One region of the Streptomyces sp. NPDC054872 genome, then DNA from elsewhere that is predicted to be linked to it. Evidence: predicted binding sites of a transcription regulator. Region 1 holds the regulator's gene; the other holds the start of a gene.

Evidence for each region. The regulator HspR, encoded in region 1, represses chaperone genes until heat shock. The targets are predictions, from matches to a motif close to TTGAGNNNNNNNNNCTCAA.
Region 2: lon (endopeptidase La) is a predicted target of HspR. The motif match lies at 10,777-10,795, and genes of this name have one in related genera.

The regions. Positions count from the first base shown of each region.
Region 1 covers NZ_JBSGYY010000038.1:4,764-20,318, forward strand. Annotated here, with positions in the region: gene ACWGIH_RS34140 (FG-GAP repeat protein) at 1-1,126, opposite strand, end outside; gene ACWGIH_RS34145 (FG-GAP repeat domain-containing protein) at 1,321-2,646, opposite strand; gene ACWGIH_RS34150 ((Fe-S)-binding protein) at 2,829-5,111, opposite strand; gene dnaK (molecular chaperone DnaK) at 5,455-7,323, shown strand; gene grpE (nucleotide exchange factor GrpE) at 7,320-8,060, shown strand; gene dnaJ (molecular chaperone DnaJ) at 8,102-9,313, shown strand; gene ACWGIH_RS34170 (heat shock protein transcriptional repressor HspR) at 9,315-9,779, shown strand; gene ACWGIH_RS34175 (hypothetical protein) at 9,861-10,382, shown strand; gene ACWGIH_RS34180 (hypothetical protein) at 10,481-11,122, opposite strand; gene ACWGIH_RS34185 (DUF7224 domain-containing protein) at 11,109-12,410, opposite strand; gene ACWGIH_RS34190 (ABC transporter ATP-binding protein) at 12,404-13,180, opposite strand; gene ACWGIH_RS34195 (helix-turn-helix transcriptional regulator) at 13,823-14,797, opposite strand; gene ACWGIH_RS34200 (LuxR C-terminal-related transcriptional regulator) at 14,819-15,555, opposite strand, start outside.
Region 2 covers NZ_JBSGYY010000004.1:170,257-185,811, forward strand. Annotated here, with positions in the region: gene ACWGIH_RS06635 (helix-turn-helix transcriptional regulator) at 1-814, opposite strand, end outside; gene ACWGIH_RS06640 (DUF4097 family beta strand repeat-containing protein) at 816-1,754, opposite strand; gene ACWGIH_RS06645 (hypothetical protein) at 1,924-2,763, shown strand; gene ACWGIH_RS06650 (DUF6104 family protein) at 2,783-2,965, opposite strand; gene ACWGIH_RS06655 (multifunctional oxoglutarate decarboxylase/oxoglutarate dehydrogenase thiamine pyrophosphate-binding subunit/dihydrolipoyllysine-residue succinyltransferase subunit) at 3,102-6,911, opposite strand; gene ACWGIH_RS06660 (HAMP domain-containing sensor histidine kinase) at 7,171-8,256, opposite strand; gene ACWGIH_RS06665 (response regulator transcription factor) at 8,270-9,010, opposite strand; gene ACWGIH_RS06670 (spermidine synthase) at 9,076-9,780, opposite strand; gene ACWGIH_RS06675 (rhomboid-like protein) at 9,945-10,709, shown strand; gene lon (endopeptidase La) at 10,818-13,241, shown strand; gene ACWGIH_RS06685 (lysozyme) at 13,314-14,156, opposite strand; gene ACWGIH_RS06690 (MarR family winged helix-turn-helix transcriptional regulator) at 14,437-14,925, shown strand; gene ACWGIH_RS06695 (protein phosphatase 2C domain-containing protein) at 14,964-15,555, opposite strand, start outside.

The DNA of each region.
Region 1 (15,555 bases):
CCGCGGTCTCCTGGTGCCAGGCCTTGCCCGAGGTGAACTTGCCCGCGGTGGACTTGAGGAGCGTCACGCTGCCGGTGCCGCCCACCGTGCCGACCTGCTCGCCGGGCGCCCCCACCGCGAGGTCCGCGAGGCCGTCGCCCGTGACGTCACCCGCGGCCACGGACCAGCCGAAGCCGTCGTACGCCTCGTCGGCGCCGGGGATGCCCGCGTCGGACTGGTCGTACGTCACCGGGGCGCCGAACTTGCCGTCGCCGCCGAACCGGACGGTGACCGAACCGCCCTTGGTGGCACCGTGGTTGCCGGTGACCAGGTCGGCGTAGCCGTCGCCGTTGACATCACCGGTGGTGGCGGCGTCGCGGGTGGCCGCCGGGTCGGCGCCCTCGCCGAGGATCTCCGCCTGGTAGCCGTAGTCGCCGGCGCCGCCGTTCATGTGCGCGGTCCAGGCGCCGCCGTCCGCGCGCTCCCCGTACAGGACGAGGCCGATGCCGTCCTTGCGCTTGAAGTTGCCCGAGACCATGCCGTCCAGGTGGGCGCCCTCGGGGATGAAGTCGACCTCGAGGCCGTACGCGGTCCCCTGCGCACCGGAGTAGTACCACCAGTTGTCGCCGCTGATCACGGCCAGCTGGGGCGCGCCGTCGTCGTCGAAGTCGGACCAGGTGGTGGCCTCGCCGAAGCGGCCGGCGGTGTCCTCGGGGGCGTTGATGACATGGCCGCCGGAGGTGAAGGCGTTCTTGCCGCCCTTGATGACCGTGACGGAGCCGGAGGGCTTGCCCTCGACCTGCTCGCCGGGGGAGCCCACGATCAGGTCGGCGTAGCCGTCGCCGTTCGTGTCGCCGCTGGTGATGTTCTCGCCGAACTCGTCCTCGTCCTCCATGACTCCGGGCACGCCCGGCGTGTCCTGGGTGACGGTGACGGAGCGGCCACCGGAGACTCCGGAGGCCGAACCGAACGTCACGGTCACGGAGTTGGAGCGGGTCGTCCCGACGGCCAGGTCGCGGTAGCCGTCGCCGTTGTAGTCGTCCTTGAGTGTCGAGGCGGCGCTCGCCGTGCCCGCGAGGGGCAGCGTCAGGCCCGTGGCGGCGAGGGCCGCGACGCTCGCGGCGATGGCCAGATTACGTACGCGCACGTGGGGCTCCCGGGAGTGGAGGACTGAGAGGGCTGCTTCCCGGGATGTGACATGCGGGGCGTACGAATGGTTGTGCGACGGGAGCGGTCAGGTGTCCGACGGGTGAACGCCGGAGCCGTCAGGCGCCGTTGCCGGGCGTGAGGAACTCCGGGGCCCTCAGGCGCCGTTGCCCGACGTGAGGAACCCCGGAGCCGTCAAGCGCCCTTCCCCGCCGTGAGGAACTCCGCACTGGAGAAGGTCAGCCGGGGCTTGCGGGAGACCAGGTCGGTCTTGATGCCCGGATAGACCCCGATGGTGTCCTCGCCGTCCCCCCGGTACGTCCGCAGGACCAGGTCGGCCCGCTCGTCCCCGTCGAAGTCCGCGACGGCGAGCACCTGCGTGGTGCCCTTGGCCGAAGGGACCACGAGCGCCGAGGCGTTGCTGTCGAGCGGCCCGGTGCGTCCACGGAACACCCGCACCTCGCCCGTGCCGCCGCCGTCCCCGCTGCTCCCGCCGCTCAGGATGAGCTCGCTCAGGCCGTCTCCGTCGAGGTCACCCGTGTCCACGGCGACGTTCTTGGACTCCATGGCGGCGCGCGCGGTGCCGGGCACGTCGTAGCGCAGGGCGACGCCGTTCGGGCCCGCGACGGCCGCGTCCGTGCCCTTGCCCCTGCCGAAGCGCCCGAACGCGGTGTCCGTGCCCGCGGGGAAGAGCACCCCGGTCTCGACGGGACCCCTCGGGCCGCCCAGGACGAGGGCTCCGGCGGCGGCGCCGGACGCGTTCGCCGCCTTGCGGACGAGGACGTCGTCGTAGCCGTCCCGGTCGACGTCCGTCGCCCTGCCGGTCACGAGGTCGTTGCCGGGCGCGGCCAGGGGTTTGCCCGCGGCGCGCGGGGCGCCGGAGCGCTTGAAGGGGCCGCGCAGGAAGGTGAGGCGGGCGCCGCTCGCGTGCAGGACGAGGTCGCTCGCGCCGTCCCCGTCGAAGTCACCGCACACCGGCTGGTCGGACCAGTCGTTGCCGATGCGGGCCTGCGCGGGCACCTTGACCTTCACGGCCTTGCCCTTGAGGCCCTGGGGCGAGCCGAAGAGGATCTGCAGCGGCACGGGCGGCCGGCCGATGCCGTCGTAGGGCGGGTCGGTGGAGACCAGCAGGTCGGTGAACCCGTCCTTGTCGAGGTCGCAGGAGGCCTCCGACTCGAAGGCGGCGGGCAGCTCGCCCTTGGTCCGCGCGCCGTTCTTGCGCGCGCTCAGCAACTGCCGTGCCCCGGGCCGCAGTCCGCTCTTCGACCCGTAGACGACACCGATGCCCGCGTCGTCGCCGTGGCCGCTGTGCACCAGGTCGTCGAGTACGAGATCGGGGGAGCCGTCACCGTTGAAGTCGTCGTCGACCTTGCTGCCCTTGCCGGCCGGTACGGGCAGCTGCGCCGCGCCCTTGCCCGCCATGCTGACGGGCTTGTGCCGGGCGTCGGGCTTCGCCGCGTCGTCGTTGCCCCCGCACCCGGCGAGCAGCAGCGCGCAACTAACGACGGCTGCCGTGCCCATGACACCACCGCGCCTCGCGACACTCTGCCGTCTGACACCACGTATCCCGGCACTCCGCATGCCCACCACCCGCCCCGACCGCCCCAACCGACAACAACCAGCACATGATGCCCCCCTTCCGCGGGACGCGAAAGGCCGGTCCCGCCCAAGGGCGGAACCGGCCTCACGTACGCCAGGAGCCGTTACTTCACCGGCTCGGGCTCCGGCTCGTCCGCGGTCTCGGCCTCACCGGCGGGGTCCACCGGGGTCTTCACGGAGTCGAGCAGCAACTGCGCGACGTCCACGACCTGGAGGGACTCCTGGGCCTTGCCGTCGTTCTTCTTGCCGTTGACGGAGTCGGTGAGCATCACCAGGCAGAACGGGCAGGCCGTCGACACGATGTCGGGGTTGAGGCTGAGCGCCTCGTCGACCCGCTCCGTGTTGATGCGCTTGCCGATCCGCTCCTCCATCCACATCCGCGCGCCACCGGCGCCGCAGCAGAAGCCGCGCTCCTTGTGGCGGTGCATCTCCTGCTGGCGCAGGCCGGGGACGGCGGACATGATCTCGCGCGGCGGCGTGTAGATCTTGTTGTGCCGGCCCAGGTAGCACGGGTCGTGGTAGGTGATGAGGCCCTCGACGGGCGTCACCGGGATCAGCTTGCCCTCGTCGATGAGGTGCTGGAGCAGCTGCGTGTGGTGGATGACCTCGTAGTCGCCGCCCAGCTGCGGGTACTCGTTGCCGAGCGTGTTGAGGCAGTGCGGGCAGGTCGCGACGATCTTCTTCGCCGTCTTCGGCTTGGCCGACTCCGGCGTGACCTTGCCGTCGTCGTCGAGCTCCTCGCCGAACGCCATGTTCAGCGCCATGACGTTCTCCTGGCCGAGCTGCTGGAACAGCGGCTCGTTGCCCAGGCGGCGGGCGGAGTCACCGGTGCACTTCTCGTCGCCGCCCATGATCGCGAACTTGACGCCCGCCATGTGCAGCAGCTCCGCGAAGGCCTTGGTGGTCTTCTTCGCCCGGTCCTCGAGGGAGCCCGCGCAGCCGACCCAGTAGAGGTACTCGACCTCGGTGAGGTCCTCGATGTCCTTGCCGACGACCGGCACCTCGAAGTCGAGCTCCTTGAGCCACTCCAGGCGCTGCTTCTTGGCCAGGCCCCAGGGGTTGCCCTTCTTCTCCAGGTTCTTGAGCATCGTCCCGGCCTCGGACGGGAACGCGCTCTCGATCATCACCTGGTAGCGGCGCATGTCGACGATGTGGTCGATGTGCTCGATGTCCACCGGGCACTGCTCGACGCAGGCGCCGCAGCTGGTGCAGGACCACAGGACGTCGGGGTCGATGACGCCGTTCTCCTCGGCGGTGCCGATGAGGGGGCGCTCGGCCTCGGCGATCGCGGCCGCGGGCACGTCCTTGAGCTGCTCCTCCGTCGCCTTCTCGTTGCCCTCCATGTCCTTGCCGCCGCCCGCGAGCAGGTACGGGGCCTTGGCGTGCGCGTGGTCGCGCAGGGACATGATCAGGAGCTTCGGGGAGAGCGGCTTGCCGGTGTTCCAGGCGGGGCACTGCGACTGGCAGCGCCCGCACTCCGTACACGTCGAGAAGTCGAGCAGGCCCTTCCAGGAGAACTGCTCGACCTGGCTGACGCCGAAGACGGCGTCCTCCGCCGGGTCCTCCCAGTCGATCGGCTTGCCGCCGGACGTCATGGGCTGCAGCTCGCCGAGCGTCGTGGAGCCGTCCGCGTCGCGCTTGAACCAGATGTTCGGGAAGGCGAGGAAGCGGTGCCAGGCGACGCCCATGTTCGTGTTGAGCGCGACGGTGATCATCCAGATGAAGGATGTCGCGATCTTCACCATGGCGAAGAAGTACGTGAGGTTCTGCAGCGTGGAGAGATCCATGCCGCCGAACCAGGAGACGAACGGGTACGAGATGAAGAACGACGCCTCGTAGCTGTCCACGTGGTGCTGGGCACCCTCGAGGGCGTGCAGCGTGAAGATGCAGACGCCGACGATGAGGATGACGGCCTCGACGAAGTACGCCTGGCCCTTCTTGGAGCCCGCGAACCGGGACTTGCGGCCCGGCTTGTCGGGGTTGCTCAGCTGCCGGATGACGATCAGCGTCAGGATGCCGACGATCGTCATCGTGCCGATGAACTCGACGAACATGTTGTACGGCGCCCACTCACCGATGATCGGCAGCATCCAGTCGGCCTTGAAGAGCTGGCCGATGGCGTTGACGATGGTGAGGAGCAGCGAGAAGAAGCCCACCGCCACGAACCAGTGCGCGACGCCGACGACGCCCCACCGGTTCATGCGGGTGTGGCCGAGGAACTCCCTGGCCACGGTGACGGTGCGCTGCACGGGCTGATCGGTGCGGGTACCTGCCGGGACGGACTGTCCGAGCCGCATGTACTGGTAGATCTGCACGATGGCACGGCCGAACAGCGCGACGCCGACCGCGATTAGGACCAGCGACACGATGATCGCGGCGAGTTGCATTTGGGGGCTCCTCGGGCCTGCGAGGCGAACTATTACTAAGCGGTAACTTATGCAGTCCGTCTGAGACTACCCACTTACTCAGCCGCACTGTAGCCAGCGAGGCGGTGATCTGCGTCGCTCAGGCAACCCTTGCCGCGCATGGCGCCCCAAAGGGGCGCGGGGAACTGCGCGATCAGTCGAGACGGACCCGCACTCGAGAGCCGGCCTCGCAGGTGAAGCCCCTACTTGCGCGTAAGCCCGGGATAAGAGTTGAGCCCCCTAGACTCACTTCTGTTGACGCCAGCGCAGCGACCATGCATCCTTGAGTCAGATCCACTCAAGAGTTACATCTGGAGGAACCGAAATGGCACGTGCGGTCGGCATCGACCTGGGCACGACTAACTCTGTCGTCAGCGTTCTTGAAGGCGGCGAGCCCACCGTCATCACCAACGCCGAGGGCGCCAGGACCACGCCGTCCGTCGTCGCCTTCGCGAAGAACGGCGAGGTGCTGGTCGGCGAGGTTGCGAAGCGCCAGGCAGTCACGAACGTCGACAGGACCATCCGCTCGGTCAAGCGCCACATGGGCACTGACTGGAAGGTGGACATCGACGACAAGGGGTTCAACCCCCAGCAGATCTCGGCGTTCATCCTGCAGAAGCTGAAGCGCGACGCGGAGTCCTACCTGGGCGAGAAGGTGGCCGACGCGGTCATCACCGTCCCGGCGTACTTCAACGACTCGGAGCGCCAGGCGACGAAGGAGGCCGGCGAGATCGCGGGCCTGAACGTCCTGCGCATCGTCAACGAGCCGACGGCCGCCGCTCTCGCGTACGGCCTCGACAAGGACGACCAGACGATCCTCGTCTTCGACCTCGGTGGCGGCACCTTCGACGTGTCCCTCCTGGAGATCGGCGACGGCGTCGTCGAGGTGAAGGCCACGAACGGCGACAACCACCTCGGTGGTGACGACTGGGACCAGCGCGTCGTCGACTACCTGGTCAAGCAGTTCAACAACGGCCACGGCGTGGACCTCTCCAAGGACAAGATGGCGCTCCAGCGCCTGCGCGAGGCGGCCGAGAAGGCCAAGATCGAGCTGTCCTCCTCCACGGAGACCACGATCAACCTGCCCTACATCACGGCGTCCGCCGAGGGCCCGCTGCACCTGGACGAGAAGCTCACGCGCGCCCAGTTCCAGCAGCTCACGTCCGACCTCCTGGAGCGCTGCAAGACGCCGTTCCACAACGTCATCAAGGACGCGGGCATCCAGCTCTCCGAGATCGACCACGTCGTTCTCGTCGGTGGCTCGACCCGTATGCCCGCCGTCGCGGAGCTCGTCAAGGAGCTGACCGGCGGCCAGGACGCCAACAAGGGCGTGAACCCGGACGAGGTCGTCGCCATCGGTGCCGCCCTCCAGGCCGGTGTCCTCAAGGGCGAGGTCAAGGACGTCCTGCTCCTCGACGTCACCCCGCTGTCCCTCGGTATCGAGACCAAGGGCGGCATCATGACGAAGCTCATCGAGCGCAACACGACCATCCCGACGAAGCGCTCCGAGATCTTCACGACGGCCGAGGACAACCAGCCGTCCGTCCAGATCCAGGTCTACCAGGGCGAGCGCGAGATCGCGGCGTACAACAAGAAGCTCGGGATGTTCGAGCTCACGGGCCTGCCGCCGGCCCCGCGCGGTGTCCCGCAGATCGAGGTCGCCTTCGACATCGACGCCAACGGCATCATGCACGTGACGGCCAAGGACCTCGGCACCGGCAAGGAGCAGAAGATGACCGTCACCGGCGGCTCCTCGCTGCCGAAGGACGAGGTCGACCGCATGCGCCAGGAGGCCGAGCAGTACGCGGACGAGGACCACAAGCGCCGCGAGGCCGCCGAGTCCCGCAACCAGGGCGAGCAGCTCGTCTACCAGACGGAGAAGTTCCTCAACGACAACGCGGACAAGGTTCCCGGTGACGTGAAGACCGAGGTCGAGTCCGCCGTCGAAGAGCTGAAGGAAAAGCTCAAGGGCGAGGACACCGCGGAGATCCGCACGGCCACCGAGAAGGTCGCGGCCGTCTCGCAGAAGCTCGGCCAGGCCATGTACGCGGACGCGCAGGCCGCCGGCGGTGAGGGCGCTGCCCCGGGTGCCGAGGGCGCCGAGTCCCCGAACATGTCCAAGGACGACGACGTGGTCGACGCCGAGATCGTCGACGACGAGAAGCCCGGTGACTCGAAGGGCGGCGCCGCATGACCGAGGAGACTCCGGGCTTCGGCGACAACGCCGAGAAGCCTGACGTCCCCTCCGGCGCCACCCCTGATGACGCGGCGCCGCAGGCCGCCGAGCCCTCCGTCGAGGAGGGCACGGCGGCCCCGGCCGGGGACGCAAGCAAGGCATCCGCCCAGTCGGCTCAGTCCGGTCAGTCTGCCCCGTCCGCTCAGGACGTCGGTCTGATCGCGCAGCTGGACCAGGTGCGTACGGCGCTCGGCGAGCGCACGGCGGACCTCCAGCGGCTGCAGGCCGAGTATCAGAACTACCGCCGCCGGGTGGAGCGGGACAAGGTCACGGTCAAGGAGATCGCCGCGGCGAACCTCCTGTCCGAGCTCCTGCCGACCCTCGACGACGTCGGCCGCGCCCGTGAACACGGCGAGCTGGTCGGCGGCTTCAAGTCGGTCGCGGAAGCGCTGGAGACGGTCGTCGCCAAGATGGGCCTCCAGCAGTTCGGCAAGGAGGGCGAGCCCTTCGACCCGACGATCCACGAGGCCCTGATGCACTCGTACGCACCGGACGTCACCGAGACGACCTGCGTCGCGATCCTGCAGCCGGGGTACCGCATCGGTGAGCGCACCATCCGCCCCGCGCGGGTGGCCGTGGCCGAGCCGCAGCCGGGCGCGCAGACGGTCAAGGGTGATTCCGAGACCGCCGCATCCACGGACTCCGCCGACAAGGCGGAGGACAAGGAGACCGGTGGCGGCCCGGACGAGGGCTGACACATCGGAGTTGTTGTGAAGCGAGAGGAGGGACGTCGGGGATGAGCACCAAGGACTTCATCGAGAAGGACTACTACAAGGTCCTCGGCGTCCCCAAGGACGCCACCGAAGCCGAGATCAAGAAGGCGTACCGGAAGCTCGCACGCGAGAACCACCCGGACGCCAACAAGGGCAACACCAAGGCGGAAGAGCGCTTCAAGGAGATCTCCGAGGCGAATGACGTCCTCGGCGACCCCAAGAAGCGCAAGGAGTACGACGAAGCGCGTGCTCTCTTCGGCAACGGCGGCTTCAGGGCCGGCCCCGGAGGCGCGGGCGGCGGCGGTTCGTTCAACTTCGACCTGGGCGACCTCTTCGGAGGCGGCGCCCCGGGCGGAGGAGCGGGCGGTGCCGGTGCCGGCGGCGGCTTCGGGGGCGGTCTGGGTGACGTCTTCGGGGGCCTGTTCAACCGAGGCGGCACGGGCGCGGGCGGCGCGGGCACGCGTACGCAGCCCCGGCGCGGCCAGGACATCGAGTCCGAGGTCACGCTGAGTTTCACGGAGGCGGTGGACGGGGCCACGGTCCCGCTCCGGATGTCCTCCCAGGCGCCCTGCAAGGCCTGTTCCGGCACCGGCGACAAGAACGGCACACCGCGCGTGTGCCCGACCTGCGTCGGCACGGGCCAGGTCACGCGGGGCGGCGGCGGCGGATTCTCCCTCACCGACCCCTGCGTGGACTGCAAGGGCCGCGGGCTCATCGCCCAGGACGCCTGCGAGGTCTGCAAGGGCTCGGGCCGGGCGAAGTCGTCACGCACGATGCAGGTCCGCATTCCCGCGGGAGTGTCGGACGGCCAGCGCATCCGCCTACGAGGCAAGGGCGGTCCCGGTGAACGGGGCGGCCCGGCGGGCGATCTGTACGTCGTCGTGCACGTCGACACCCACCCGGTCTTCGGCCGCAAGGGCGACAACCTGACGGTGACGGTGCCGGTGACGTTCGCCGAGGCGGCACTGGGCGGCGAGGTGAAGGTCCCCACTTTGGGCGGCCCGCCGGTCACCCTGAAGCTGCCACCGGGCACCCCCAACGGTCGTACGATGCGGGCGCGGGGCAAGGGCGCGGTGCGCAAGGACGGTTCAAGGGGCGACCTGCTGGTGACGGTGGAGGTATCGGTACCGACGTCGTTGAGCGACCAGGCGAAGGAAGCCCTGGAGACGTACCGCGAGGCGACTGCGGACGACGATCCGCGGGCAGAACTGTTCCAGGCCGCGAAGGGAGCATGAGATGGACGGCCGCCGTCGACAGTCCAATTTTGGGCGGGCGTACCAACTGACCGACGAGACGCCGGTCTACGTCATCTCGGTGGCCGCCCAGCTTTCGGGCCTCCACCCGCAGACCCTGCGGCAGTACGACCGCCTCGGCCTGGTCTCCCCGGACCGCACGGCGGGCCGCGGCCGCCGCTACTCGGCCCGCGACATCGAACTGCTGCGCACGGTGCAGCAGTTGTCGCAGGAAGAGGGCATCAACCTCGCCGGCATCAAGCGCATCATCGAGCTGGAGAACCAGGTCGCTGCGCTGCAGGCGAGAGTGGTGGAGCTGTCCAGCGCCGTCGAGGGCGCGGCTGCCGCGATGCAGCAGCGCGAGGCGGCGGTCCACGCGTCGTACCGCCGCGACCTGGTCCCGTACCAGGACGTGCAGCAGGCGAGCGCGCTGGTGGTGTGGCGTCCCAAGCGGACGACGGAACAGTAGATTTCGTACGCTCTTGTAGGGGCCGGGAGGTGGCAACCTCCCGGCCCCTACGTGTCTGTCGGAGGAAGTGGGGGCGGGGCGATGGCCATGGTGGGCCTGTTCTGGATCGCCGAGGGCGATGTATACGTGGGCGCGAAGCCGTCGGGCCTCGCGGCGGGGGTGCGGCTGACGCCGGAGGGCATCGTGGCTCTCGGCGACAGACAGTCGGCGTTCTACCCCTGGGACGAGGTGCGTGCCCTGACGGTCGAGGACGCCCCCGTGAGGTCGCTGAGGAGGCAGGTGGGCGCCTTGGTGGACGCGGCCATGACGGCGGGCCTCGGCGGCTTGCACGAAGCCCCGGCGATGACGGTACGGCTCGTCGCGGGCGCGGAGGCCGAGGAGACGGAACTGACGGCGTACGTGGCCGCGGCGACGGGCTACTCCCAGTCGGAGCACGACCTGTCGCTGACACTGCTTTCCCGCATGACGGAGGGCGAGGCGACCCTGCGTACGACGCTGGCGGCGATGGCGGAGTGGGGCCGGGCCCGGGAGGGCGGTTCGCCCCGGGGCCCGGAGCGAGAGACGCTGCTACGGACGTGGACCGGGGCCGAGGCCGAGGCGTAGGGCGATTGCAGGAAAGTCCCACGCACTGCTCCCGGCTGACCGCGCTGACGTGCGGGTACGGGGGCGGGGGTGGGACTTTTCTGCGACCGGCGGCCCAGCTACTTGCTGCATGAGGTCACCCACGGAGTTGCCGCTCCCCTGCGGAGGAAGGTCCTCCGCCGCCAGGGAGTTGCCGCGGCCGCCATGACTCCGAGGAGCAGCGCGATGGCTGCGGCAGCCCAACTGAAGGGGTCGGCGGCCGGTTTGGCCGTCCAGTCCCACCAGTTGCCCGGGTACCAGATCAGGATGAGGACCGAGGCCAGCGGGACGGCCCAGCCGAGTTGATGGCCGAGTACACCGGCGGAGAGCAGGGCGAGGCCCAGCCAGATCAATGTTGACCGGACGAAGACGACCCCTGAGTCAGCACCGCCCGCCAGGGCTTCCGTGCCGAACGAGAAGGCGCAGACCGTCAAGGTCAGTGCCGTGCAGTACATGGCGCGCAAGCGGTGCATCGTGGACGCACCCATCGCGTCGTGTGCCGACATGGCGCCGTCGAGCGCGGCGGAGAGGAAGACCGCCGTCAGCAGCGGAAGTTCCTGCCGGTAGGGCACACCCGTGGAGACGCCTCCGCTGCCGATCGAGGGAATCGCGATGTTGGCGCCGCCGAAAAGCGCCGACAGCAAGGCGACAACCGCTGTGCCGAGGAGGACTGCCGGGCCCCGGTGGACTCTCGCGTAGCGGAGCAGATCAGTGCCAGTCATCAGGCTTGCACCACGAGCTTTCACGAAGTACGTGGCCGCGCTCCCGCTCGACCCACTTCCGCTGTTCGGCCGACGGCATCCGCGCGGCCTTGGCCGCCTCGCGCTGGGCGGTGTCGACTCCCTCCATGTGAAGGCCATCGTCCGCGACGGCCGGGTCCTGCCCAACGGCCTCGTATTCAAGCCACAGTGTGAGGTTGTCCATGGACTGCCACGCACGGCGTTCGTCCTCGGGCGGGCTGCAGTCGCCGATCGACTCGGTGAACACCTGGTCGGACATGGCGATTGCCGCGGTGCGTACGTGCCCTTCGGCGATGTCGAAACCGCGGTCCCCCAGGTCCGTCCGCCGGAGCCCGAACTCGTAGAACACGTCGGGTGTCTTGATCCAGGGCTGATCGGCCCGGTCCAGGCGCTGGGCCATCCGCGTCAGCTCCGGCAGATACTTCCGGTGCTCGGGCCAGACGCACACTTGTGGGGCGCTCTTGTCGGCACGGTCGCACAGCGGATCGGTCGCGGAGGCCGGGCGGTCCACGCGCAATTCGCCTGCGGCCGGGACCGAGGCCAGTGCGGTGAGGGAGCAGGCCACCGACACGACGGCGATGGCGCGGACAGGGCGTGAGGACTTCCGGCGGGGCGTCCGGAGTTCGGCTCTTCTCCTCATCGGCGGCGCAGTCACCGCCAGCACCGCGAGAGCGAGGGCGAGCAGCAGGCGGAGGGCGACCGGCAGCGGGCGCAGGTGGGTGTCCGGCGGCCCCGCAAGCACATTGAATCTGAACGGCAGGGACAACATGCTGATGAAGCAGCCCAACGCGCAGACGATGGGTGTGAATGCCGCCGAGGGCCACCAGCGACCGGCCAGATGTCCCACAGACGCGAAAATGATCAGGGTCGAGGCGCCGAGCAGCAGGTAGGACGGCCAGAGGAACCCCGGCCCCGCGTCGCCGAACGAGACGGCCACGGCGGTGAGGCACCCGATGCCGTACGCGAGGAAGCCGAGCGTGAGGGTGGCGGCAAGCCGCATGGTCTCGATCTGCCAGCCCGGCCGGGCGGCGGCGAGAAGGAACTCGGGCATCCCTGCCCGGGAGGCACGTCCGGCCTGCCAGGCGGAGGCACCGGCGAGGACGGGCCCCAGGAAGAGCGTGACGACCTGTGCCGCCACGCTCGCCTCGGGCCACACACCGATCCAGTACCGCGACCGCCCGAAGAGCACCAGAAGGTCCACGGCGATCATCAGCGGAAAGACGGTGAGCAGGGGCGAGCGGCGCAGCTCGATGCGGTAGGCGTTCAGCATGCGGCTTCCTCGGTCGTTCCACGGCCGCTCAGAACGGTCATGTAGCCGCGCTCCAGCGGACTGTCTCCTGGAGCCGCCGGTGTGGACAGAGCCGCCAGCTCCTGTGGCGTACCGCTGTGGACCAGCCGGCCGTCGTTGAGGACCAGGACGGTGTCGCAGGCGGCTCCCACGTCCTCCACCAAATGCGTACTGAGCACGATGGCGGCGCCGGCGCCTGCAAGGGAACGTATGAGGTCGCGGAAGTCGAGGCGCTGGGCGGGGTCGAGGCCGACGGTGGGCTCGTCGAGGAGGAGCAGGGACGGGGAACCGACGATGGCCGCGGCGATACCGGCGCGACGGAGCATGCCACCGGAAAGCGACTTCATGCGGTCGCGGGCCCGGTCGGTCAGGCCGACGGCAGCCAGTGCCTCCGCCGTCGCCGACTCGGCCTCCTTGGAAGGAACTTCACGTAACCAGGCGCAGTAGCGGACGAAATCCGTGAGCGAGAAGGCCGGGTAGTAGCCGAAGTCCTGGGGGAGATAGCCGATTCGGGGACGCACCTGCCGGACCTCCCGTTCGCTGGTCACGGGCCTGCCGAAGAGCTCCAGTTCCCCGCTCTGCGGAGGCGCGATCGTGGCGAGGGTGCGGAACAGGGTTGTCTTGCCCGCTCCGTTGGGGCCCAGCAGCCCGGTGACACCGGGCTGGATGGACAGGTCAAGGTCCTCGATGATGCGTCGGCTGCCGTACCCCTGAGCGAGGGCGGACAATCTGGCGGCGGGGTGCGTTGGCATAGATGAATTCCCAAATTATGGGGTGGGCCCACCGGAACCGTGGGCCCACCGAGCGCAGGTGAACTGCTACTTGTGTACGTCCGTGTTGTTTATCTTGAACGTGCACTCGTAAGTGTCGTACTTGCCTCGGTAGCCGTTCCGCAGCGAGTCGTGGTGCTGCTCATCGACCTCGTTGTTGCAGTTGTAGTCCGTGTACCAGCTGCTGGAGTACCACGTGTTGGCCTTTTTGCAGTACCCGTGACCGGACGTTGAGTACCAGTACCCCCGGCAGCCGTCATCCCACGAACTCTCGTTGGAGGCATTCGACATCGGAGCCGTAAGCCCGATGGCTGTAGCTGCCAATGCCGCAACGACGGCTCCCTTCGCGGCCTTGGTAGCCATTATTCGGTTTGCAAAAGAACTGATTTGCATTTCCCCCCCTGGGAATGTGGCGCTGGAGGCACAATGATTCCGTCTCCAGTCGTGAGTCACGGCAGATGAGTTCGTCCGCGGGACCACCCGAGTCGGGCTCCCGCCGACATCACTTTGGGGTGACCGGGGGCTGTGTCGCTAGCGTCATCTTGTTGCACTGCATCTCACTGGGGCGGAGACAAAAGCCGCGAAGGCCGCCATTTGCAGGTACTGGTGAGCGTTCCCGCCGGCTCAGGCTTCTGGGCCGAGAATCCCGGACTGGCCTATGAGGTAGCCGAGTTGTGCTCGACTACGGCTGCCGAGAGTGGCTGAGAGTTTGGAGATGTGGGCTCGGGCAGTGCGGATGTTCATGTCCAGCCGGGCGGCGATTTCGGCATCGGCCAAGCCCTCGGTGAGGAGGGCGGCTATGGCTCGTTGACCGGCGGAGATGCTGTGTTCCGGGGGCTGTTGTGCCGTGTTCGGGCGCATCGGCGTGGCCATGCGCCACAAGCGCTCGAACGTGGTCACGAGGTACTCGACCAAGGCGGGATGCCGAAGTTCGACGGCGAGATCGTTGTCCCGGTGCGCAGGGACGAACGCCACGGTGCTGTCGAGGACGAGCAGGTGGTCGGTGACCTCGTTGAGGGTGCGGACTTCTACGTCGCCCTCAAGTCGCTCGTACTGTGCGAGGGCGGGTGGGGCGTGACGCGAGGTCTGCCGGTGCAGAGTACGTATACGGCAGCCACGCCCCAACATGGCCTGTTCGCGGGACAAGTCGGCGGTCAGGAACCCGGAGGGCCGGCCTTCACCCGGCCGCACTGTCAGCAGTTCCTCCGTCGCATCGGCCATGGCCCGGGTGATGGCCCCGTTGATGCGGGGAAGACCGTCCAGGACGGTGATCTCGGGGGCGTCCGGGTCGGATACGGATTGACTGCCGAGCGCCGTCAAGGACTCGAAGGCTGCGGTCAGCCGCGCCTCGCGGTCGCGTTGACGGGCGATGTCCCTCTCGATCGCGTGCAGGGCTCGGGACAGGGCGGCCGCGGGGGCGATGGGGCGTAGCCACTTCATGTCGTCGGTGTCGGGATGCAGCAGCCCGTGGTCGATCAGACAGGGGGCGGGGGTGGCGTCGTGGTAGGGGATACGCCCGTTCATCAGCGCGCGCTCATAGAGGGCCGCGCCTGCCTCGCACAGCTCGTCGATGCTGTGGGCCACGTGTTGCCGGGTCATGCAGTGCCGTCCCTCCACCTCTCAGCGCGGGTGTCTCAGGATGTCTGACCGGCCTATGAGGTATCCGAGTTGGGTACGGCTTCGGCTGCCGAGGGTATCGGCGAGCTTGGCGATGTGGACGCGGGCGGTGCGCACATTCATGCCGAGCCGTGCAGCGATCTCAGTGTCGGTGAGGCCGTCGACCAAGAGTTCCGCGATCGCCTGCCGCCGGGTGGTGATGCCGTTGCCGTTCCCCGGATCGAGCTGCGTCGGCTGCGGGTACATGGGTGTGGCCAGAGCCCAGAGACACTCGAAGGTCCGGGCGAAGTGTTCGACGAGGGCAGGAAGGCGGATCTCCAACGCGACATCGCGACTCTTGTTCGCCGGGATGAAGGCCACGGTTCGGTCGAAGAGGAACAGGCGCTCGCTGACTTCGTCGAGGGTGCGCACTTCTACGTCGCCGTCCAACTGCTCGTAGTGAGCGACCACCGGTAGCGCATGGCGGGTCGTGTGCTGGTAAAGGGTGCGGAGCCTGGCGCCCCGGTCGAGGGACTTCTGCTCGCGGGCTCGGGTCTTGGCCAGCGACCAAGTGGGCCGTGTCCCGCCGGGCTGGATGACGAGTGTCTCCTTGGTGGTGTCGGCCATCGCCCGGTTGATGGCTTCGTCGATCTCCGGGAAACCCCGGAGCACGGTGACGGCGTGCGATGCGGGGGCCGGTTCGGGCCGACCGGGAGCGAGCGCCATCAGCGGCTCGAATGCCGTGGCCAGTCGGGCGCCGA
Region 2 (15,555 bases), on a different contig from region 1:
AGTCCTTGCCGAAGTCCTTGCCCAGGTCCTTTCCGAAGTCGCCGAACTCCTTGGCCAGTTCCGTCAGGCCCTCGCGGACCCCGGTCGGCCAGTCACCCCGCGTGAAGTGGTCCTGCACCTGGTCCTGGACGCGCCGGGCGATGCGCTGCACCTCCTCCTGGACCTGGGCGCGCGCCGTTTCCTGCGCGTCCTGGGCCTGGCGGCGGGCGCGCTGGGCGTCCTCGCGTGCCTTGCGGGTCTCGTCCTTCGCCCGCCGGGCCTGCTCCTTCCACTCCGTCTTGGCGCGCTTGAACTCCTCCTTGGCCTGACGCCAGCCCTCCTTGTCACCCCAGGCTCCGTCGAAGAAGTCCGCGGGGTCGGGGAACGGCCTGCCGGAGCCGGTGCCGGAACCCGCGCCGCTCCTGCCCTCGGCCTTGCCGCCGGAAGCGCGTGCCTCCTTGGCCGCCTCCCGCATCTCCCGGCGGAGCTCACCGGCCGCGCCCCGCACGCCGTCCCGGATCTCCGCGGCGAGCTCGGCGACGGAGTCGCGGATCTCCAGCTCCAGGTCGGCCAGCTCGCCGCTGCGGTCGGCCAGTTCGGCGCGGCCCGCGTCCGTGATGGCGTACACCTTCCGGCCGCCTTCTGTGGTGTGCGTGACCAGGCCCTCGGCCTCCAGCTTCGCCAGGCGCGGGTAGACCGTGCCTGCCGAAGGTGCGTACAGCCCCTGGAAGCGCTCCTCCAAGAGGCGGATCACCTCATAGCCGTGGCGCGGCGCCTCGTCGAGGAGCTTCAGCAGATACAGGCGCAGTCGGCCATGGGCGAACACGGGGGCCATCTCAGAGCACCTTCTTGTCTGTCGGGGCGGCGTCGTCGGACGGGGGAGTGCCCGTCGGGTCCGTCGGGTCCGAGGGGTCCGGCGGGTCTGTCGGGGAGGCGGCCGGCGGGACCTCGTCGGAAGGATCTTCCTCTGTCGGCGGCCTGCGCAGCAGCGCGATGGACCCCGACACCGTCGTCGCCTTGAGCTTTCCGCTGCCCGATCCCAGGCGGCCGGTGATCTTCTTGGCCCCCCACTGGCCGCTGACCCGCAGATCCTCGAACGCGTTGGACACCGCGCCGCTCGCGGTGTTCGCCTCGACGTCCGTGTCCGTCGGATGGGGCAACCGGATCGCTATCTCGCCCGAGACGTTCGTCAGGCTGATGTCGGCCGGCACGCCCGCCGGGTCGAGGTCCACGATCATCGAGCCGCTCACCGAGTCGGCCCGGACGGATGAGCCCGCTCCCTCGAAGACCGTCAGATCGCCGGAGACCGAGTTGAAGCGCAGGTCGCCGGTGATGCCCTGTGCCTCCACGCTGCCCGAGACCGTGTCGGCGCGGATCCGGCCCGCGAGGCCGACGAAGGTCGTGTCTCCGGTGACCCCCTTGACCTCCGTGCTCCCCTCGATCCCCGAGACCACGGCGCCCGCCCCGACCACGCCCACCTCGACGCGGGTGCCCGCGGGGACGGCCAGGGAGACCACCGCGCTGCGGCGCCAGCCCTTGCGGTCGAGCCACTTGAGGAAGCCCTTCCAGGGCAGGTCGTCATAGGCGACGGTCAGTACGCCGTCGGTCTGCGTGACGGCCAGGGGCGGCCCTTCGATCTCGGACACCTCGAGGCGGGCGGAAACTTCGTCGGTGCCCACGACGTTCACCGTTCCGTTGACCACGCGCACGTGGAGGGTCTTCACGGGGGCGTCGAACGTGAGCTTCTGGGGCTCGGCGACGGACCACTCTGACATCGGGCTGACCTCCTCGGGCGGACCGGGCTGCTGTGGACGGGAGGGCCGAAGCCCGTACGGCAACGCGCCATATCGCGTCTCTGCAACACACGATATATCGCGGTTGCGGAAAGTCAAGACACTCTCTCTTCTCTGCGCCAAATATGCCGGTTTGACCTAGCGTGGGGCCATGTCGTCCGAAGCTTTCGAGCACGCCGCCGCCGGTGCGCTGCTGCTCTGCCGGGCCGAACCCGACGTGGTCGAGCCCGCCGCCCGCCTGTTGCGCGAACAGATGCTGCTCGCCCCGGGGGGGCACGGGTGGAGCGTGCTCGTGCCCGAGGGCAAACCCTGGGTGCACGGTGACGAACCGGTGGACCGGGTGCTCACGGGCTGGGCCACCGCGCTCGCCGTCGGATCGGCCTGGCCCGTACTCGCGCTGTGGTGGGACTCCGACCGCTCGGGCTGCACCCTCGCCGCGGGCTTCCGGCGCACCGTCGAGTACGTATGGCTGGCGAACGGGACGCCCGTGGGTGAGGACGAGGCGCTACGGACCTTCGCCGCCCGGCTGGGCCTCGACCCCGTCCTGGACATGCAGGCCCTCGAGGCCCTGGGACGCCCCGACACGGAGGCCGACGCCCGCGCGCGGCTCCTCGCGCTGCTCGCCGTCCTCGCGCGGGCAGAGGTGGCCCTCCCGGCCGGCCTCGGCCCCGGTGAACCCGCGGACCGGCTGCGCGCGGTGGCAGGCATGGCGCCGGGAGTGCGGGAGGTCGAGTGGTCCGGGTGGCGGGACGCGGTGCGGGCGGAGCTGGACGTGGTGGAGCGGGGCCCCTTCGGCCCCTGGCTGCGGGGACCGCGGGCGCGCGCCCTGGCGGTGGCGCAGATGGCCGCAGGACTGCCGCTGGCCGCGTGGGCGGTACGGCGCCGCAGCGGGGGATGGGCCGTGGCCGGCGCACTCCTGCTGATCCACGGCTCCCTGGGGCTGGCCTACGACAGGGTGCGGGCGGCTGACGCCGGGTCGGCGCGGGGCTGAGACCGGCGGGTGACGCGTCCTACTCGTCCTCGTCCTCGTCGTCCAGGCGGGCCAGCCACGTCGCCAGGCGCTCCACCGGCACCTCGAAGTCCGGGTTGAGGTCCACGAAGGTGCGGAGCTGTTCGGCGAGCCACTCGAAGGTGACTTCCTCCTCGCCGCGCCGCTTCTCCAGCTCCTCGATGCCACGGTCGGTGAAGTACAAGACAGGCTCCGCGATTCAAGAACGACTGACGAGCGATGTGCTCAGGACATTCAGGATAAGCCGATACGCCGGTGGGCCCGGCCCCGGGTGACAAGCACTCGGGGCCGGGCCCACCTGCGCACGAACCGCTCGGGGCCTACGCCTCGAAGACCTCGCTCAGGAGCTGTTCCTGCTCCTGCTCGTGGCGCTTCTTCGAGCCGACCGCCGGGGACGAGCCGTGCGGCCGCGAGATGCGGCGCAGGCGCTCGCCGTGCGGGATGTCCGCGCCGACCGCCAGGTCCAGGTGGTCGATGAGGTTGAGGGCGATGAAGGGCCACGCGCCCTGGTTCGCCGGCTCCTCCTGCGCCCACAGGTACTTCTCGGCGTTCGGGTACTTCGCGATCTCGGCCTGGAGCTCGGCACCCGGCAGCGGGTACAGGCGCTCGATGCGGATGATCGCGGTGTCCGTGACCTCGCGCTTCTTCCGCTCGGCCTCGAGGTCGTAGTACAGCTTGCCGGAGCAGAAGACGACCTTGCGGACCGCCGACGCCTCGACCGAGTCGTCGCCGATGACCGGGCGGAAGCCACCCGTCGTGAACTCCTCCGTCTTCGAGGCCGCCGCCTTGAGGCGCAGCATCGACTTCGGGGTGAAGACCACCAGCGGCTTGTGGTGCGGGTTGTGCACCTGCCACCGCAGGAGGTGGAAGTAGTTCGACGGAAGGGTCGGCATCGCGACCGTCATGTTGTTCTGCGCGCACAGCTGGAGGAAGCGCTCGATGCGGGCGGACGAGTGGTCCGGTCCCTGGCCCTCGTAGCCGTGCGGAAGCAGCAGCGTGACGCCGGAGTGCTGGTTCCACTTCTGCTCGGCGGCCGAGATGTACTCGTCCACCACGGTCTGCGCGCCGTTGACGAAGTCACCGAACTGCGCTTCCCACATGACGAGGGACTCGGGGCGGGCCAGCGAGTAGCCGTACTCGAAGCCCATCACCGCGTACTCGGAGAGCAGCGAGTCGTAGACGTTGTAGCGGGCCTGGTCGTCCGAGAGGTACAGGAGCGGCGTGAAGTCCTCGCCCGTCTCACGGTCGATGAGGACCGCGTGGCGCTGACCGAACGTGCCACGGCGCGAGTCCTGGCCCGACAGACGGACCGGCGTGCCCTCGAGGAGCAGCGAACCGATGGCGAGGGTCTCGCCCATGCCCCAGTCGATCGTGCCTTCCTCGACCATCGACATGCGGCGCTGCAGCTGCGGCAGCAGACGCGGGTGGACGGTGACCCGGTCGGGGATGTTGACCTGGGACTCGGCGATCCGCTTGACGACCTCCTGGGAGATCGACGTGTCGACGTTCACCGGGAACTCGGCCTCGGGGGCCGGGACCTCGGCCTCGGCGGGCTGCGAGATGGCCTCGCGGACCTCCGTGAAGACCTTCTCCAGCTGCCCCTGGAAGTCCTGCAGGGCCTGCTCGGCCTCTTCCAGGGTGATGTCGCCGCGACCGATGAGGGACTCGGTGTAGAGCTTGCGCACCGAGCGCTTCTTGTCGATCAGGTCGTACATCAGCGGCTGCGTGAACGCCGGGTTGTCCGACTCGTTGTGACCGCGGCGGCGGTAGCAGATGAGGTCGATCACGACGTCCTTGTTGAACGCCTGACGGAACTCGAACGCGAGCCGCGCGATGCGGACGACGGCCTCGGGGTCGTCGCCGTTCACGTGGAAGATCGGCGCCTCGATCATGCGGGCCACGTCCGTGGCGTACATGGAGGAGCGCGACGACTCCGGGGCGGCGGTGAAGCCGACCTGGTTGTTGATGACGATGTGGACGGTGCCGCCGGTGCGGTAACCCCGCAGCTGCGACATGTTCAGCGTCTCGGCGACCACACCCTGGCCCGCGAAGGCCGCGTCACCGTGCAGGGCGACCGGCAGGACCGTGAAGTCCGTGCCGCCCTTGTTGATGATGTCCTGCTTGGCGCGGACGATGCCCTCGATGATCGGGTCGACCGTCTCCAGGTGGGACGGGTTCGCCGCGAGCGAGACCTTGATCTGCTCGCCGTCCAGGCCGGTGAAGGTGCCCTCGGCGCCCAGGTGGTACTTCACGTCGCCGGAGCCGTGCATGGACTTGGGGTCCATGTTGCCCTCGAACTCGCGGAAGATCTGGGCGTACGACTTGCCCACGATGTTCGCGAGGACGTTCAGGCGGCCGCGGTGGGCCATGCCGATGACGACCTCGTCCAGACGCGACTCGGCGGCGCTGTCGATGACGGCGTCGAGCAGCGGGATGACGGACTCGCCGCCCTCCAGGGAGAAGCGCTTCTGGCCGACGTACTTCGTCTGCAGGAACGTCTCGAAGGCCTCGGCGGCGTTCAGCCGGCGCAGGATGCGCAGCTGCTCCTCGCGCTCGGGCTTCGTGGCGTGGGTGCGCTCGATGCGGTCCTGGAGCCACTTGCGCTGCTTCGGGTCCTGGATGTGCATGAACTCGATGCCGGTGGTGCGGCAGTACGAGTCGCGCAGGACGCCGAGGACGTCGCGCAGCTTCATCATCGACTTGCCGGCGAAGCCGCCGACCGCGAACTCCCGCTCCAGGTCCCACAGGGTGAGGCCGTGCTCGGTGATGTCCAGGTCGGGGTGCTTGCGCTGCTTGTACTCCAGCGGGTCCGTGTCGGCCATGACGTGGCCGCGGACGCGGTAGGAGTGGATCAGCTCGAAGACGCGGGCGGCCTTCGTGACGTCGTCGTCGTGCGAGGCGTCGATGTCCTTGAGCCAGCGGACCGGCTCGTACGGGATCCGCAGCGCCTTGAAGATCTCGTCGTAGAAGTCGTTCTCGCCGAGCAGCAGGTTCGCGACGATCCGCAGGAACTCGCCGGAGGCGGCGCCCTGGATCACCCGGTGGTCGTAGGTCGACGTGAGCGTCATGACCTTCGAGATGCCGAGCTTGTTCAGAGTGTCCTGGGACGTGCCCTGGAACTCCGCGGGGTAGTCCATCGAGCCGACGCCCATGATGACCGACTGTCCGGGCATCAGGCGGGGGACCGAGTGGACGGTGCCGAGGCCGCCGGGGTTGGTCAGCGAGACCGTGACGCCGGTGAAGTCGTCCATGCCGAGCTTGCCGTCGCGTGCGCGGCGGACGATGTCCTCGTAGGCCTGCCAGAACTCGAAGAAGTTCAGCGTCTCGGCCTTCTTGATGCCCGCGACGACCAGCTGGCGGTCGCCGTTGGGCTTCACGAGGTCGATGGCGAGGCCGAAGTTCACGTGCTCCGGCTTGACCAGCGTCGGCTTGCCGTCCTTCTGCACGAAGGAGTAGTTCATCGACGGCATGGCCTTGATGGCCTGCACCATCGCGTACCCGATGAGGTGCGTGAAGGAGATCTTCCCGCCGCGGGCGCGCTTGAGGTGGTTGTTGATGACGATGCGGTTGTCGAAGAGCAGCTTCACCGGGACCGCGCGGACCGACGTCGCCGTCGGGACCTCCACGGAGGCGTTCATGTTCTTCGCGACCGCGGCGGCGGGGCCGCGCAGCGTCACGTACTCGGGTCCTGCCGGGGCCGTTTCAGCAGGGGCCGCGGGCTCCGCCTTGGCGGCGGGCTTCGCGGCCGCGGGCTTCGCGGCGGGGGCCGGAGCGGCGGCCGCGGGCTTCGCAGCCGGAGCTGCGGGCGCGGCAGGCGCTGCGGGGGCCGCGGGCGCGGCCGGAGCGGCTGCGGGTGCGGCGGGAGTCGCGGGGGACGTGGTGTCCGCAGCCCCCGCGGCTGCGTCACCCGCCGGCTTGGCCGGGGCGGCGGCAGGTGACGCTCCCGCTCCCGGCTTGTAGTCGGCGAAGAAGTCCCACCAGGCTCGGTCGACCGAATTCGGGTCCTGGAGGTACTGCTGATAGATCTCGTCGACGAGCCACTCATTGGGACCGAAGGCCGCAGCAGGGCTCTTGCCTTGCCCGTCTTGGTCGGTCGAGATGCTCGAGCTACTGGGGGACTGTGACGACACGGCGGTAACCGCCCTCTTCCGCTTCACAAGGTGATGGACAGCGGGAATCAAGGCTACGCCTCCATCGCCGCCAGGTGCAGGCCGGGCCGGTCATCCGTCGCGTAAGTCACATTGGACGGATGGTTTCGGCGGCATAAATGGCGGGAAACAAGCGGGGTTCCGGAACGCAGGACGGCCGCGCGGGCCGTGGCCGGCGCGGTGGCTTCACCCGGGCGCGCTTCCGATGCGCCCGCGAATCGCTTCCGTTTCGAACCCTACGTCAACTTCTCAGTTCGGACAGGCCCGGAAGGGTGACCTGGATCCGGCAGCCACGAGGGGATTCGGCCACACCGATGTGACCGCCGTGCAGATCGACCGCCCAGCGCGCGATGGCGAGCCCGAGCCCGGTGCCGCCGTCGCTGCCGGGGCCCGACGGAGGCGTGTTGGCGTGGCTGCCGCGGTTGAAGCGCTCGAAGACCCGGTGCCACTCCGACTTGGGGATGCCGGGGCCCTCGTCGAGGACCTCCAGGTCCAGGGACTCGGGGTAGAGACCGCGCCGGGCGCGTACGGTGACGCGGCCGTGCGGCGGGCTGTGCTTGACCGCGTTGTCGATGAGGTTGGCCACGACCTGGTGCAGGCGCTCGGCGTCCGCGTGGGCGGTCAGCTCGGGCGGCGTGACGTCCAGATGCAGATGGACGTCCGTGCGCGTGTGGCTGCCGGAGCCCGACGCGATGCCCGCGCGCGCGGAGGCCACCATGTTGGCCTCCTTCAGGACGCCCGACAGATAGGGCCACACCTCGAAGCGGCGGGCCTTCAGCGGTACGACGCCGTTGTCGAGGCGGGAGAGGTCGAGCAGGGTCTCCACGAGCCGCCCCAGCCGCTCCGTCTGCTTCAGGGCCGTACGCATGGTCTCCGGGTCGGCGGCGGAGACTCCGTCGACGACGTTCTCCAGGACCGCGCGCAGGCCCGCGATGGGGGTGCGCAGTTCGTGCGAGACGTTGGCGACCAGCTCCTTGCGCTGCTGGTCCTGGGCCTCCAGGTCGTCCGCCATGCGGTTGATCGTGGTGGCCACGTCGCCCAGCTCGTCACGGCGGTCCGCGCCGCGCACCCGGCGCGTGTAGTCGCCGTGCGAGACGGCGCGCGCCACGGAGTTCATCTCGTCGAGCGGGGCGGTGAGGCTGTGCGCCACGAACTGCGTGATCAGCAGCGTGGCGATCACGGAGAAGACGGTGATGAAGCGCAGCTCCGTCTCCGTCTTCATCGCCACCATCAGCAGACCCGTGGTGATGAAGACCGAGACGACCACCAGGGTGCCGAGCTTGGTCTTGATGGAGAACGGCCGCAGCCCGCCGAAGGGACCTGTCATCGGACGGCTCACCTCAGGGGGTCGGGGTCTCCAGGGCGTACCCGACGCCGTGCACCGTACGGATCCGCTCGGCGCCGATCTTCCGGCGCAGGGCCTTGATGTGGCTGTCGACGGTCCGGGTGCCCGACGCGTCCGCCCAGTCCCACACCTCGGCGAGCAGCTGCTCGCGCGAGAGCACCGCACGCGGGGTGTTGGCCAGGCAGACCAGCAGGTCGAACTCCGTCGGCGTCAGATGGACGTCCTCGCTGCGGACCCTGACCCGCCGCTGGGCGTGGTCGATCTCCAGCTCGCCGAGCCGCAGGATGCCGCTGCGCGGGGTGGTCGCGGCAAGGGCGGCACGCTCGACCCTGCGCAGCAGGACGTGCACGCGGGCCGCGAGCTCCCGCATGGAGAACGGCTTGGTCATGTAGTCGTCCGCACCGACACCGAGACCGACCAGCATGTCCGTCTCGTCGTCGCGCGCCGTCAGCATGAGGACCGGTACCGGCCGCTGGGCCTGCACCCGGCGGCACACTTCAAGCCCGTCGAAGCCCGGCAGCATGATGTCCAGGATCAGCAGATCGGGCTGCCAAGCCTGTGCGGTGTCGACCGCCGAAGGACCGTCGCCCGCCGTTTGCACTACGAAACCCTCGGCGCGTAGCCGGGCGGCGATGGCGTCGACGATCGTCGGGTCGTCCTCGACCACCAGAACCCGGCGCTGAGCGCCTGGCATCGCCGCCGTCGCACCGTTGTGGGAGGTGTGTGTCTGCTCCATCGCCCGCCCCTGACACTGATCGCTTGTGTTCGACCAGCAGGGTACGGGTCGCGAAGGCACCTCGGCTACGCAGCGCATACGCCGAGATGAACCACGTCGGGTACGCCTCGGGCAACGGGGATCTCTTCCGTCCGTACCGACTGGAACCCGGCATTCCGTAGAGCGAAGTCGAAAGCGGACGAGGGCTGGGCGGACCACACGGCCAGCACTCCGCCAGGGTTGAGGCGAGCCTGACAGGCCGCCAGACCGGCCGGAGAATAGAGGGAGTTGTTGTCCTCCGTCACCGTCCAGTCCGGCCCGTTGTCGATGTCCAGGCAGAGCGCGTCGTACGTTCGCGGGGCGCCGTCGGAGGCGTCGGCGCCGGAGAGGTGCGCCACCAGGTCTGTGTGCAGGATCTCGGTGCGCGGATCGGCGAGCGCGGCGCCGGAGAGCGCGGCCAGCGGGGCGTCCGTGCCCGCGCGGTGCCAGTCGATGATGGCCTGCTCGCGCTCGACGACCGTGATGTGGCCCCAGCGCGGGTCGGCCGCCGCGTGGGCGAGGGAGAAGCCGACGCCCAGGCCGCCGATGAGCAGGGCGGGTTCCCGGGGGTCGTCCAGCGCGTCGTACGCCGCGTCGACGAGCAGCCGCTCCGACCGGCCGTCCGAAGTGTCCATCAGGAAACAGCCGTTGGCGATGATCTGCAGAAGCGCACCGTGGCGCCGCAGTACGACTTCGCCGTACGGCCCCTCGCGCCGGTCGATGACGACGGGGGCGGTGGTGTGGGTGTGCATGGCGGTCAGGGTATGACCGCCGGGGGCGCGGTTCGGGGCGGACGCGGATACGGCCTCGCGGGTTGCTGTGATTCGTGTCTCACGTGGCGCGGGGCGTGGCACGGGTCATAGACAGTGCCGGAAAGATCGGCAAAGGGTGGACATGACGGAAGGAGCGTCTCACCTTGGACCCGAGCGCGTCGGCCGCCCCCACGGCGCCCGAGGAGACGGCCCCGCCCGGCCTGGACGGCATCCCGCGACAACGGGACCGCGCGCCCGGAGCGACCGCCCCCGAGGCGGCCGCCCGCGAGACGGCTTCGATCGGTCGGCGCCTCCGCCCCCGCCTCCGGCGCGTCCTGCCGACCCCCACGGGTACGCCCTTCACGTTCGGCTACGCCGCGGTCCTCGCCTTGACGTCGCTCCTGACGCAGTACGCGGACCCGTCCCTGATCTCGGACCTGCACCGGCACTCCAGCACGGACGTCGCACACCTGACGCAGCAGCCGCTGCTCGTCCTGGTGGCCAGCGCGCTGTGGATCGCGGGCGGCATCGCGTCGCCGTACGCGATCGGCTTCCTGCTGGTCCTCACGGCCCTCGAGCGCCGCATCGGCGCGCTGCGCACGGCGGGCGTCTTCCTCCTCGGCCATGTCGTGGCCACCCTCGCGACCGAGATCCCCGTGGGCCTCTCGGTCCTCGCGGGGCACCTGCCCGACACCTCCCTGCACCGCCTCGACTACGGCATCAGCTTCGGTGTCGCGGCGAGCGTCGGCGCGCTGGCCGGGCTCTTCAGGCCATGGCTGCGATGGCTGGTGCTCGCCGGCTTCGGCGGCATGCTGATCGACGACCTCATCGCCTTCACGGACCCGATGACGAACTGGGGCCACTTGCTCGCCCTGTCGATCGGCATCGCCACATGGCCACTGGTACGACGGTGGCGCGGGACCGCCTGATCACCTCGTATCGAAGTGATCGCTCACAGCGAACACCCCTTGGGGAACATCCATGAACTCACAAGCATTGAGTCCACATAGCTCAACTTGAATGCCGAAGGGGAGATCATGACTACTGAGTCCGCCGAGTCGAAGCCGTCCACACCGCTGACACTTCCCGTGCTGCCGCTCGACGACGAGGTTGTCCTGCCCGGCATGGTGGTTCCGTTCGACCTGTCCGACACCGAGGTGCGTGCCGCGGTCGAGGCGGCCCAGGCTGCCGCCCGTTCCGATGGGAGCAGCAAGCCGCAGGTCCTTCTTGTTCCGCGGATCGACGGGACGTACGCCGCGACCGGCGTCCTCGGCACCGTCGAGCAGGTCGGCCGCCTCTCCGACGGCGACCCCGGCGCCCTGATCCGCGGCCGTGGCCGCGTGCGCATCGGCGCCGGGACGACCGGGCCCGGTGCCGCGCTCTGGGTGGAGGGCGTCAAGGTCGACGAGACCGTGCCCGACCCCCTGCCCGGCTCCGTGACCGAGCTCGTCAAGGAGTACAAGGCGCTCGCCACCAGCTGGCTGAAGAAGCGCGGCGCCTGGCAGGTCGTGGACCGCGTCACGCAGATCGACGACGTCTCCGCGCTTGCCGACAACTCCGGATACTCGCCCTTCCTCTCCACCGATCAGAAGATCGAGCTCCTGGAGACCGGCGACCCGGTCGCCCGCCTCAAGCTCGCCACCGAGCAGCTGCGCGAGCACCTCGCCGAGCAGGACGTCGCCGAGTCCATCGCCAAGGACGTCCAGGAAGGTGTCGACAAGCAGCAGCGTGAGTTCCTCCTTCGGCGCCAGCTCGACGCCGTGCGCAAGGAGCTGCGCGAGATCAACGGTGAGAAGGACGGCGAGGAGTCCGACGACTACCGCACCCGTGTCGAGGCCGCCGACCTGCCGGAGAACGTCCGCGAGGCCGCCCTCAAGGAGGTCGACAAGCTGGAGCGCTCCAGCGACCAGTCGCCCGAGGGCTCCTGGATCAGGACCTGGCTCGACACCGTCCTCGAACTGCCCTGGAACGAACGCACCGAGGACGCGTACGACATCAAGGGCGCCCAGAGCGTCCTGGACGCCGAGCACGCCGGTCTGGAAGACGTGAAGGAGCGCATCACCGAGTACCTCGCGGTGCGCAAGCGGCGCGCCGATCGTGGCCTCGGGGTCGTCGGCGGCCGTCGGGGCGGTGCCGTGCTCGCCCTGGTGGGTCCGCCCGGCGTCGGAAAGACCAGCCTCGGCGAGAGCGTCGCGCACGCTATGGGCCGCAAGTTCGTGCGGGTCGCGCTCGGCGGCGTACGCGACGAGGCGGAGATCCGCGGACACCGGCGTACGTACGTGGGGGCGCTGCCCGGCCGCATCGTGCGGGCCATCAAGGAGGCCGGGTCCATGAACCCGGTGGTGCTCCTCGACGAGATCGACAAGGTGGGCTCCGACTTCCGCGGCGACCCGGCCGCGGCGCTCCTCGAAGTCCTCGACCCGGCGCAGAACCACACCTTCCGCGACCACTACCTGGAGGTCGAGCTCGACCTCAGCGACGTGGTGTTCCTGGCGACGGCGAACGTCCTCGAATCCATCCCCGAGGCCCTGCTCGACCGTATGGAGCTGGTCAGGCTCGACGGGTACACCGAGGACGAGAAGGTCGTCATCGCCCGTGACCACCTCCTCCCGCGCCAGCTGGAGCGGGCCGGTCTGGAGACGGACGAGGTGACCCTGGACGAGAGCGCGCTGCGCAAGCTCGCGGGGGAGTACACCCGGGAAGCGGGCGTGCGGAACCTGGAGCGGTCCGTGGCGCGGCTGCTCCGCAAGGTCGCGGCCAAGCACGAACTGGGCGAGCAGGAGTTGCCGTTCACCGTCGGCGAGGACGACCTGCGCGGCCTGATCGGACGCCCGCACCACGTGCCCGAGTCGGCGCAGGACCCGGCCGAGCGGCGCACGGCGGTACCGGGCGTGGCGACCGGGCTCGCGGTCACCGGCGCGGGAGGCGACGTCCTGTTCGTCGAGGCGTCGCTCGCCGATCCGGAGACCGGCGCCGCGGGCCTCACCCTGACCGGTCAGCTCGGCGACGTGATGAAGGAGTCCGCCCAGATCGCGCTCTCCTTCCTGCGCTCGCGCGGCGCCGAACTGGAGCTGCCCGTCGCCGACCTGAAGGAACGCGGCGTGCACATCCACTTCCCGGCGGGCGCGGTCCCCAAGGACGGGCCGAGCGCGGGCGTCACCATGACGACCGCTCTCGCGTCGCTGCTCAGCGGCCGTCTGGTCCGTACGGATGTGGCCATGACCGGTGAGGTCTCGCTGACCGGGCGCGTCCTGCCGATCGGCGGCGTCAAGCAGAAGCTGCTCGCCGCGCACCGCGCCGGGATCACCACGGTGATCATCCCAAAGCGGAACGAGGCCGACCTGGACGACGTCCCGGCCGAGATCCTGCAGAAGCTGGACGTGCACCCGGTGACGGACGTCCGCCAGGTGCTCGAACTGGCCCTGACGGAGGCCGAGGTGAGGGTTCCGGCCGCCGCGTGACGGAGGTGGCCGGTAGGCACAGGCCCGGGGCCCCGCGAGGGGTCCCGGGCCTGCGTGCCGAGCGGGGCGTACTCAGCCGTTGGCGAGCGCCACGACCCTGTCGAGCGCGCCGTTGAACTTGTTGTGGTCCCCGACCGTCGGGCCCGTCGAGGTGTACTGCCACATCGTGTGGAAGCCCCATCCGGCGGGCAGCTCACCCGGCGAGGTGTTGTAACGCGCGATCCACAGCGGGTTGTTGACCGCGAAGCCGCCGTAGTTTCCGGTGCACTGCTTCCACCAGCTGGTGGCCGTGTAGATCACCGCGTGCCGGCCGGTGCGCGCCCTGTACTGGTTCAGGAAGTCCCGGATCCAGGTGACCATCGCGGACTGGGACTTGCCGAAGCAGGCCGCCCCGTACGGATTCCACTCGATGTCCAGGGCGCCCGGCAGCGTCCTGCCGTCGCGCGACCAGCCGCCGCCGTTGTCCACGAAGTAGTTGGCCTGGGCGGCGCCGCCGGAGGTGTCGGGCGTCGCGAAGTGGTAGGCGCCGCGGATCATGCCCACGTTGTACGAACCGTTGTACTGCTGGGCGAAGTACGGGTTCTTGTAGTACGTGCCCTCGGTCGCCTTGACGTAGGACCACTTCACGCCGCTGTTCCAGAGCGTCGACCAGGCGACGTTGCCCTGATGGCTGCTGACGTCGACGCCTTCGGTCTGTACGGCGTCGCCGCTGGGCGGCAGACTGCCCTGCCCGTCGTGCTCGACGACGCCCTGTCCCATCCGGGCGGAGCCGCGGGCGGGGGCGTCGTCGTCGCCGGCGGCCTGCGCGGCGCCCGGCAGGGTGAGGAGGAGGGAGAGGGCGGAGAGGACTGAGAGCAGGATTGCGGCCGCCGACCAGCGGGAGCGGCGGGGCTTTCCGGGTCTGTGCACGGGCATGGGCGTGCCTCCGTAGGCCTCGATTGAGCTCGATGGAGCTCGTGGGGGGACCTGTCGACAATGCTCGTGGTGTGAACATGTCATGTACGACGCTACGCACGTAGACCCGGGGCTGGGAAGGGGGTCCGGTGTCTGCCGTTGGTCTACTCCAGCGGCGGTGTCCTCGGCGTGGGCCGTCGGGGCGTTACGAAATACTGGTCGAGCTGCGGCGATGGGCCGACGCGGATGTCTGCCGCCGTGCGGGGCGGAAAACTTCTCTGATCCGGAAAGAAAGCGTGCCATGGGTGCTGAAGTGCACGAGGGCGAGAACGACGGCGGCGTCGACGTGAACAGGGGGGTCGACCGTGAGTTCCTCTCCCTGGAGCGCGAGTTGTCGCTGCTCCTGCGCCGGGCGCGAGCCTCGTCCGGCGAGATGGCGCGTCAGGTCCACCCGGACCTGGAGCCGGCCGCGTACGGACTCCTGGTCTGCCTCGACGACTCGGGCCCGCAGCGGGCCACCGACCTCGCGGCGTACATCGGCGTCGGCAAGGCGACGATGAGCCGCCAGCTGCGGGCCCTCGAGGAACTGGGGCTCGTCGCCCGCGAGCCCGATCCCGCCGACGGCAGGGCCTGGCTGGTCCACCTCACGACGGAGGGCGGCACGCGGTTCCGTACGGTGCGGGCGGGGCGGCGGGAGCGGTACGTGCGCAAGCTGGCCGGGTGGGACCGCACGGAGGTCGCGGAGCTTGCCCGCCTGCTGCGGCAGCTGAACGAGTCGCCGGAGTCCTGACGGGCCGCCGTCCCCCGATTGCCGTGGGCGTCGCCGGGTCACAGCTCCGCGTAGACCACCGCCGCGTCGTCATGCAGCTTGCCCCGCGGGAACATGACGCCCTCGGGGTCCGCGCGCTCCAGCTCCCGCACCCGGTCCACGAGGCGCTGCGGGCCGTCCTTGCGCAACAGCGCGAAGCACTCCGCCCAGTCGCCCTCCCGGAACGTCTCGACCCAGCGGCCGACGCCGTCCGTGAGGGCCGCCACCGCTGTCACCTCGGCGCGCGGCCAGGTACCGGTGACCGCACGCGCGGCGGCCGACGGATCGGCGGCCGCGGTGAAGAAGCCGTCCTCCGCGTTCCGCAGGGCCTCGACGGCGGCGCCGTACGCCCGGCCCGCCTCCTCGCGCTCGGCGGTGCCGCGCGGCAGCGCGCGGACCGCGTCGCGCATGGCGCGAATCCTCGGGGGCAGTTCCGCGAGGCGTGCGTCGAGCACCGGCGTGACGCGCCCGTCCGGGCCCGCCACCAGGAGCGCGGAGTCGGACAGGACGAGATGCTCGACCCGCTCGTCGTCCCAACGCACCAGAATCACGGTTGCCTGAGGCGTACGCGGGTGAGAAAGGTCACAAGTCTGATCATGGGCTTCCGCGGTG